DNA from 3 places in the Colwellia sp. MEBiC06753 genome. Region 2 is predicted to be linked to each of the others. Evidence: predicted binding sites of a transcription regulator. Region 2 holds the regulator's gene; each other region holds the start of a gene.
The links. The regulator NrdR, encoded in region 2, represses ribonucleotide reductase genes. The targets are predictions, from matches to a motif close to AAACACNANATNTNGTGTTT.
Positions count from the first base shown of each region.

Region 1: nrdG (anaerobic ribonucleoside-triphosphate reductase activating protein) is a predicted target of NrdR. The motif match lies at 1,803-1,822, and genes of this name have one in related genera.
Region 3: nrdA (class 1a ribonucleoside-diphosphate reductase subunit alpha) is a predicted target of NrdR. The motif match lies at 1,440-1,459, and genes of this name have one in related genera.

Region 1 is NZ_JBQMTM010000001.1:152,157-155,444, forward strand. Features, by position in the region: gene ACOB82_RS00710 (methyl-accepting chemotaxis protein) at 41-1,654, shown strand; gene nrdG (anaerobic ribonucleoside-triphosphate reductase activating protein) at 1,848-2,300, shown strand; gene nrdD (anaerobic ribonucleoside-triphosphate reductase) at 2,325-3,288, shown strand, end outside.
Region 2 is NZ_JBQMTM010000005.1:152,159-155,446, forward strand. Features, by position in the region: gene acs (acetate--CoA ligase) at 1-822, shown strand, start outside; gene nrdR (transcriptional regulator NrdR) at 1,022-1,492, shown strand; gene ribD (bifunctional diaminohydroxyphosphoribosylaminopyrimidine deaminase/5-amino-6-(5-phosphoribosylamino)uracil reductase RibD) at 1,496-2,632, shown strand; gene ACOB82_RS06220 (riboflavin synthase) at 2,632-3,288, shown strand.
Region 3 is NZ_JBQMTM010000012.1:126,327-129,614, reverse strand. Features, by position in the region: gene nrdA (class 1a ribonucleoside-diphosphate reductase subunit alpha) at 1-1,332, opposite strand, end outside; gene ACOB82_RS10970 (HAD family hydrolase) at 1,731-2,399, opposite strand; gene ubiG (bifunctional 2-polyprenyl-6-hydroxyphenol methylase/3-demethylubiquinol 3-O-methyltransferase UbiG) at 2,403-3,110, opposite strand.

The DNA.
Region 1 (3,288 bases), on a different contig from region 2:
AAATAAAAACTTATTGTAAAGCACGGATAAAGGAGTGCAAATGAACACCATCCACCACCAAATCACACATGTAATCGATGTTACTTTGCGAAGTCTTGGCTTTAAAACACTAAGTGCGCAGTTTGCTTTTTCCTATGCCTTGATTTTTGTTTTTGCGTTAACAGGTTCTATTACTATGTTTTTATCATTGGGTAACTCGGCTGAAACTATTAACTTAGCGGGTAAGCAACGAATGTTGAGCCAAAAACTAGGTAAAGAAACCTTGCTAGTTAAGCAAGGAGCGCTCTCTGAACAAAGTATGCGAGAAACTGTAGGCTTATTTGAATCAGCATTGCAAAAGTTAGTTAATGGTGACGAAGCACTAGGAATTGAACAAGTTACTGAGCCTGAAATTGTTAACCAGCTTAATAAAGTTAATCATTCTTGGCAGTTATATAAAACGGCAATTGATAACTATATTGCTCAGGAAAATAGCGCATTAACAGATTTAAATAATTTGTCAGTAACAGTATTGCAAGAAATGAATATTGCTGTGGGTATGATGGCTGACAGCGCCAATGCTCAAATTAAAGACATTCAGTACATTACATTTTTTACTACGGTGATGATACTGGTGCTGGTGGTGCTAGGCCGGATCTTTGGCTTATCTGAATTAATGGATAATTTAAAACTCATTCAGCTTAGTTTGATTGATGTGAGTAATGGTGATTTTTCCCATAAAATAGCGCAAGACTCGTCGTTAAAAGACAACGAAATTGGCGATATTATCAATGCATATAACCAGATGCTGGATCAAGTAGGTGAAATAATTGTTAGTGTTAATGGGGCTTACGATAAAACTAATAACTGCGCTGAAAGGGTAAAGCGTTCATCAGAAAAAACTAGCGCTGGCGTACAAAAACAGCATTTGGATATAGATCAGTTAGCGGCGGCAATGAACGAAATGGCCGTTACCGTAAACGGTGTCGCAGAAAATGCCGTTGATGCTTCAGCGGCTGCCGATAACGCCGAAGATAAAGTAAGAGTAGGCTACGATACGGTTTCTGCCGCAGAAAAAGGTATTCATACCATGGCAGCGCAAGTCACTAGCGCTGTAGAAGTGATTACAAATTTAGCCGATGACAGTAAAGAAGTCAGTAAAGTATTGGAAGTTATTACCGCAATTGCGGAGCAAACCAATTTACTAGCCCTTAACGCGGCAATTGAAGCGGCTCGCGCTGGTGAACAAGGGCGAGGTTTTGCAGTGGTTGCCGACGAAGTAAGAACGTTAGCAGGGCGCACGCAAGAGTCAGCGAAAGAAATTAGCACTATTATTCAGCGTTTACAGGGGCAATCAACAGCTGCGGTAACTGCAATTAGTGAAAGTCAGGAACAAGCTAAACAAAGCGTAATACAAACGGAAAATGTTAATGCCGCACTAACGGATATTGTTTCGGCAGTGACTATTATTCGTGATATGAATGTGCAGATTGCTTCTGCTGCAGAGCAACAATCATGTGTTGCAAAAGAAATTGATCAAAATATAACTGATATTGCCGCACAGGCCAGTGAAACTATTGTCTCGTCAGATCAAATGTTAGCATCAACCAATGAAATTGTTGCAGAAATGGATGGGTTAAAAGCCATTATTGATCGCTTTAAAATTAGTGGATAATTTATTGCTGAGGCGAATCTACGCTGACTTAGTCATGATAACGCACATATGTTGTCGCTAATGAAGCGGTAAACCGAATCATCACTCCTTGATATCGCTTTTTATTCATCGATTCAATACTTATCTAGAGGTATATCTCAAAACACGCAAACACAATATATTGTGATCAAAATAAAGTTAATGGCTATATGTTGTGTTTAATGCTTTTTCACCAACCATAGTATTTCAAGAAGTGCCGGATGAAATTAGTCTGGCGTTTACCATTAGTGGCTGTCCGTTACGATGTTCAGGCTGTCATAGTGCTGATACCTGGGATAGCCGCCGCGGCACGCCATTAACTAATCAACACTTTAGTGAAACATTACAGCACTACCAAGGGCTCATTACCTGTGTGTTGTTTTTTGGTGGCGAATGGCGCAGCCAAGCGCTGATTGATAAGTTGATTATTGCTCACCAATACCAACTAAAAACTTGTCTTTATACTGGCCTTGAACGCCTACCAAAACACATTTTAACTCATCTTGATTACGTAAAGCTTGGTCCTTGGCGAAAGGACTGTGGCGGCCTGTCGGATATAAACACCAACCAACGATTTTACGATCTGAATAATCAGCGGTGTTTAAACCATCGCTTCCAAACACCTTAACCACCTAATAATAAGAGAAATATTATGCAACGCTTAAACGACGAACAACTTAAAGAAAAACAACTGTTTATTGATGAGTACCTAAATGCAGCCAATGCTGCTGACGGCTCAAAAATGGATGCCAATGCCAATGTTACTCATAAAAATATCGCCACACTTGAGGCCGAATTAATGAAAGACTACTTTATTCAGGTGAATCGAGCGCAGGTTAGTCAAAGAATTGCTGAGCTGTTTTCACCTGAACTTGCTGATGAATACTTAAGGCAAATCGCTGATCATGAAATTTATGTCCATGATGAAACCAGTTTAAAGCCATATTGTGCGTCAATTTCGCTTTACCCGTTTTTACTTGATGGTTTAACTAAGCTTGGAGGGGAATCAAAGGCACCTAAGCATTTAGCATCGTTTTGCGGCAGTTTTATTAATTTAGTCTTTGCCATTAGTGCGCAGTTTGCTGGCGCCATTGCCACCGTTGAGTTTCTTACTTATTTTGACTATTTCGCCCGTAATGAATTTGGTGATAATTACTTAGCATCCCATGCTGATGAAATAGATAACCATTTACAGCATGTGGTGTATGCGTTAAATCAACCAGCGGCAGCACGTGGTTATCAAAGCGTTTTCTGGAATATTTCGATTTACGATCAGTATTACTTTGAATCGTTATTTCAAGAGTTTGTTTTTCCTGATTTTACTAGGCCTAATTGGCAAAGTGTTGCCCAACTGCAAGCGTATTTTATGCGCTGGTTTAACGCAGAAAGGGAAAAGTCATTGTTAACCTTTCCTGTGGTTACCGCTGCGATGTTAACCGAGCATGAGTTAGTCAAAGATACTGAATTTGCTCAAATGTGTGCGCAGCAAATGAGTGAAGGCAATTCGTTTTTCGTTTATCAATCGGAAAGTGCTGATTCTCTGGCATCGTGCTGCCGCCTGCGTAATGAAATTAGCGATAATACTTTTTCTTATACATTGGGCGCTGGTGGTGTCT
Region 2 (3,288 bases):
CGTTCGAGTATTCGTTTGTTAGGCTCGGTAGGAGAGCCGATTAATCCTGAAGCGTGGCATTGGTATTATGAAGTAGTTGGCGATAGCCGCTGCTCAATTGTTGATACCTGGTGGCAAACGGAAACCGGCGGCATTTTATTAACGTCACTGCCTGGTGCAGTCGATATGAAACCTGGGGTAGCTGGCAAACCATTTTTTGGTGTGCAACCAGCAATTTTCGATAAAGACGGCAATGAATTACAAGGCGAATGTTCAGGCTTATTGGTCATGACGGGGTCTTGGCCAGGGCAAATGCGTACGGTATATGGTGACCATCAACGTTTTTATGATACCTATTTTAGCCAGTATCCGGGCAATTACTTTACCGGTGATGGTGCCAAACGTGATGCTGATGGTTTTTATCAAATTACCGGTCGTGTTGATGATGTGCTTAATGTTTCTGGTCACCGTTTAGGTACAGCAGAAATTGAAAGTGCGTTAGTGCTTCATCCAGCGGTTGCTGAAGCGGCTGTGGTTGGTTACCCTCATGAAATTAAAGGGCAAGGTATCTATTGTTATGTGACCTTAATGTCAAAAGCCCATGTCTCTGATGAGCTTATTGGCGAATTACAAGAATTTGTTGCTAAAGAGTTAGGGCGCTTTGCTAAGCCTGATTATATTCAATACGCCCCTGGGTTACCTAAAACCCGCTCTGGAAAAATTATGCGTCGAATACTGCGTAAAATTGCTGAAAACGAGTTGGAAAACCTTGGTGATACTTCAACACTGGCAGATCCTGCTGTGGTGCAAAACCTAATTGATAATCGTATTGTTCATGGCTAATTGGCTTTGACTTAAAACAAAGCAAAACAAAAAGGCGCTTCGGCGTCTTTTTTCGTTTAAAACACATCAAAAATTTGTGCTGTAGGTAAATTTTTACGACTTTTTATCAATAGTCTTAAGTTGATAGTAATTGGCTTTAGCATAAATAGTTGTTTTAGATTAAAATGCTCGGCAAATTTTCTTCAATTCGAGCAGTTTAATGTATTGTCCTTTTTGCAGTGCAACCGACACCAAAGTCATTGACTCGCGTTTAGTGGCTGATGGTCACCAAATTAGACGTCGTCGTGAATGTACGGACTGTCATGAGCGATTCACCACCTTTGAAACTGCAGAACTCGTGATGCCACGCATTATCAAGCGCGACGGCTCACGCGAACCATTTAATGAAGATAAAATGCGCAGCGGTTTGCAGCGGGCATTAGAAAAGCGCCCAGTTAGTGTTGAAGAGATTGAATTGGCAATTAATAAAATCAAATCTCAACTTCGAGCGACCGGTGAGCGTGAAGTGTCGAGTGAATTTATGGGCAATATTATTATGGAGCAGCTTAAAGAGCTTGATAAAGTTGCCTATGTTCGCTTTGCATCAGTTTATCGTTCATTTGAAGATATTAAAGAGTTTGGTGAAGAAATTGCTCGTCTTGGTGATGAAAAAACAGCGGAAGAGAAATAGCCGATGATAGCTAACGCTAAATTTTCATTGGCTGATCATCAATTTATGACCAAAGCTATTGCTTTAGCCAAATTTGGTCATTACACGACTTCACCAAACCCCAGAGTTGGCTGCGTTATTGTTAAAGATGGCGAGGTTGTTGGTGAAGGCTTTCATCAAAAAGCAGGTGAGCCGCATGCTGAAGTACACGCCCTCAAACAAGCGGGTAATAAAGCCGAAGGTGCCACTGCATACGTCACACTTGAGCCATGCAGTCACTATGGCCGTACACCACCATGCGCAAAAGGCTTAATTGATGCGAAAGTGGCTAAAGTGATTGCCGCTATGGTTGATCCGAACCCGCAAGTAGCAGGTAGCGGCTTAGCCATGCTAAACGAGGCGGGTATTATCACCGCATATGGCTTATTGGCTGATGATGCCAGAGCGCTTAATCTTGGTTTTATTTCATTAATGGAGCGCAAGCGCCCGTATGTTCGTTGTAAGCTAGCATCAAGCTTAGATGGGCAAACAGCGATGGCAAGTGGCGAAAGTAAATGGATCACTTCACCATTAGCGCGCCAGGAGGTGCAACGTTTGCGGGCGCAAAGCTGTGCAGTAATTTCAGGGGCGAATACGGTTATTATTGATAATGCTAAATTAACCGTGCGCCAACAGGAATTGGGCGAGTTAGCCCAGCGCTACCCTCAACAGCAGGTAAGACAACCTGTGCGAGTAATTATTGATGGTCAAAACCGCTTAACACCAGATTTGGCGTTATTTAGCCATGAAAGTCCGGTTATAATTATTAGCGATACTATTGAAACTGAGCACCAATGGCCGCATTTTGTCTCTCGAGTCGCCATTGAGAAGCATGATGGTAAAATAGCACTTGCTCAGGTGATTTCATATTTGGGCAGCCTTGGCTTAAACGATTTGTTTATTGAATCAGGGGTAAACCTTGCCGGCGCATTTATTGATGCCAACTTAGTTGACGAGTTGATTTTGTTCCAAGCCCCCAAATTAATGGGCAGTGGTAACCAAGGCTTAGTGTGTTTACCTTCAGTGCATCAATTAGTTGATGCTAAATCATTAAATATCACAGATGTGACTATGGTTGGCAGTGATTTAAAAATTGTCGCCACTTTTAACGAGATTAAATAATGTTTACCGGAATTATCGAAGCCATCGGCGTAATTAAAAATATTCAACTTAGTAGCGATGGTGCCAGAATTCAGGTAGCTGTCGGCCAGTTGGATATGTCAGATGTTAAACTAGGCGACTCAATTGCCACCAATGGAATTTGTTTAACGGTTATCAGTTTTGACAGCACGAGTTTTAGTGCCGATGTTTCGCTTGAAACCTTAAAACGCACCGGCTTTGCTAATTATAAAATAGGTCAGAGGGTTAATTTAGAAAAAGCCATGCTGCCTACCACTCGTTTTGGTGGTCATATTGTTTCCGGCCATGTTGACGCTGTTGCTGAGATAACTTCCATTGTGCCTTCGGGAAATAGTACTGATTACTGGCTGTCGATGGCTAAAGATATCGCGCCATATATCGCCGAGAAAGGCTCAATCACCATAGACGGCGTGAGCTTAACGGTGAACAGTTTAAACGAAACCAGTTTTCGTTTAACCATAGTGCCTCATACGACTGAGCAAACCATTATCAGCAGCTATGTTGTTGGTACTAAAGTAAATATTGAAGTAGATGTAATGGCGCGTTACATCGAGCGACTTTTAAATAAAAATCAAGTAAGTGACTCAAATTCAGGAGTTACCCAATCGTTGCTGGCGCGCAGCGGCTTTATCAAATAA
Region 3 (3,288 bases), on a different contig from region 2:
CAGGGCAATTTCCAAACATAAGTTACTTTGGCGAATTGGCGCAACGGTTTGATCAAACGGGCTATGGGTATTACAGTGATCGACATTTTGCAAGTAGATACGACCAGTGCTAGCACGCTCTTGAGCGAATAAGCTAAATAATTCAATGGCTTTAATACGTTTTTTACGAATCGATTCATCTTGCTCGTATTTAACATAAAGCTGTTCAAACTTTTCTTGGTCTTCAAAGAACGCATCGTACAAGCCAGGAACATCGCTTGGGCTAAACAAGGTAATTGACTCACCTTTAATCAAGCGTTGGTACATTAATTTGTTAAATTGCACACCGTAATCTAAGTGACGAACACGGTTTTCTTCAACACCACGGTTATTTTTAAGCACTAATAAGCTTTCAACTTCTAAATGCCAAAGTGGGTAGAATAAGGTTGCAGCACCACCGCGAACACCACCTTGCGAGCAGCTTTTAACTGCTGTTTGAAAGTGCTTATAAAACGGAATACAGCCCGTATGGAAAGCTTCACCATTACGAATAGCGCTACCTAAGGCGCGTATACGACCTGCATTAATACCAATACCAGCACGTTGTGATACGTACTTAACGATGGCACTTGAAGTGGCATTAATAGAGTCTAAGCTATCACCACATTCAATTAATACACATGATGAAAATTGACGCGTTGGCGTTCTAACCCCAGCCATAATTGGTGTTGGCAGAGAAATTTTGAAGCTTGAAATCGCATCATAAAATCGTTCAATGTAACTTAAGCGCGATTCTGTTGGGTATTTCGCAAATAAACAAGCGGCAACTAAAATGTATAGAAACTGTGCACTTTCATAAATATCACCAGTAACACGGTTTTGAACTAAATACTTACCTTCTAACTGCTTAACTGCGGCATAGCTGAAATTTAAATCACGGCTGTGATCAATAAAGCGCTCCATTGCTTCGAAATCAGCTTGGGTATAGTCAGCTAATAAGTGCTGGTCATACTTATCCGATTCCACCATTTTTACTACGTGGTCATAAAGCTTAGGAGGTTCAAATTGACCATAAGCTTTTTTACGTAAATGGAAAATAGCTAAACGCGCGGCTAAATATTGGTAGTCAGGCGATTCTTCTGAAATCAAATCAGCAGCCGCTTTAATTATGGTTTCATGAATATCTTCAGTTTTTATGCCGTCATAAAACTGGATATGTGACTTAAGCTCCACTTGAGATACAGAAACTTCATCTAGGCCTTCTGCGGCCCAGGCAATCACTTTATGAATTTTTTCGAGATCAATGGCTTCTTTTTGGCCATTACGTTTGGTTACAAAGAGGTTACTGTTCATGAAAGACCTTGTATAAGCTTTATTGTTGTTATTTTTAGATTCGATAAGGGTGCACAGTTAAGCTTAAATATTTGAGTTATTTCAAATGGTGTGTGTTTAACTATTCGATGCACAATATATTGGGTTTTTTTTAAATCTAATCACAAGATAATGAGGTTGAGAGGCTAATGCAAGGGCTAAAATTTCGGATGATTATTTAATAATCTGAGCAAATTTTGACTGGTTAGTAATGACTAACGTAGTACTGCTTTTTTAATTAGCGATTATAAAAACGCAATGGTTAATTTTAGTTTTTTTAGCCCTATAGAATTATTTTTTACATAAAATAAGGTTTTTTATTTCTAAATAATATAACCAAAATTTTATTAAAAATCCTAACTGGTATATCCAGTTGTAATTCAACAATTATTGAATAATTCGATAATTTCCAGTGGCGAATTGATAACCAAACTCGCTTGCCAGCTATTGACATTTTCGCTGGTTGGAATGTAACCCCAATTGGCAACAACACTGAACATATCAGCAGCATTACCTGCGCTAATATCACGAGGGGCGTCACCTACGTAAATACAATGCTCTGGTGCTATGGCAATTTCGTTAGCGGCGGCAATTAATGGCGCTGGATGAGGTTTTCTTTGTGCAAGCGAGTCTCCGCCGAGTACTGACTTGGCTGAGCTAAGTTGCTCAAAATGTGGTAATAACTTTTGAGTTAAATCAATTGGTTTATTAGTGACTATGCCCCAAGGAATATTGTTTTGGTCTAAAAAGTTAATAACTTCATTTATGCCAGAATATAGCTCGGTATGAACGGCGATATGTTGTTCATAATGCGCTAAAAACTCTTGTCTTAATGTTTCATAGTCATAATCAATAAGCTTTTGACCAAAACCGAGTTCAAGTAAACCTTTGGCACCATCCGAGGCAATAGGGCGATAATCTGCACGAGCAACAAGAGGCTGCTGATACTTTGATAGAATGGCATTTAAGGTTTCACCTAAGTCATTGGCGGTGTCTAGGAGCGTGCCATCTAAATCAAACAGCACGCCTTTAAAGATAAGCTTGCTCATTGATTAAACCTTTTGACAGCAAATTAGGTAATTTACATCTAACCCTGAACCAAGCTTATGGTTTTCAGTGATCGGGTTATAGTGAATGCCTGTTGCGTCAATACAGTGGAGGTTTGCAGCTTCTGCCCAACCAATTAGCTGTGAAGGTTTGATAAACTTCTTGTGATCATGAGTGCCGTCTGGCACTAACTTAAACACTTTTTCTGCCGCTAATATGGCTAATAAATATGATTTGGCGGTTTTATTTAGTGTGGAGAAAAATACATAGCCACCCGGTTTGACCATAGCCGCACATGCTTGAACGATCGATTGTGGGTCTGGGACGTGTTCAAGCATTTCCATGCAGGTAACAATATCAAATTGTTCAGGGCAAGCCTGGGCTTTATGCTCTGCTGGAATTTTTTCATAGTTAACTTTAACGCCAGATTCCAAGGCATGAAGTTTGGCAACGTTAAGCGGCTCTTCACCCATGTCAATACCAGTAACTTTAGCGCCAAGTTTTGCCAAACTTTCAGCTAAAATGCCACCACCACAGCCGACATCAATAATGGTTTTATCAAAAACCGAATCAACATGTTGCAAGATAAATTGTCGTCTAAGCGGGTTGATTTGATGAAGCGGTTTAAAGTCGCCAGTAAGATCCCACCATTGGTGAGCGACTTTTTCGAATTTTGCTATTTCGTCTAAATTAACGTTGAGAGAATCTGTCATTGTTATAAGGTAGTGTTAGTGATTGATATTAAGCGAGTTGATAATAAACCATTCGCACGATGAAACCTAGCTACCTTTGATTAATGAGTGTGATGATAATGCGTTATTAGGCTAAGTCTTCTGAATGTATGTGTCTTTGATGACAGTGGTCTTATGAATAAACTTAATGAAATAACAA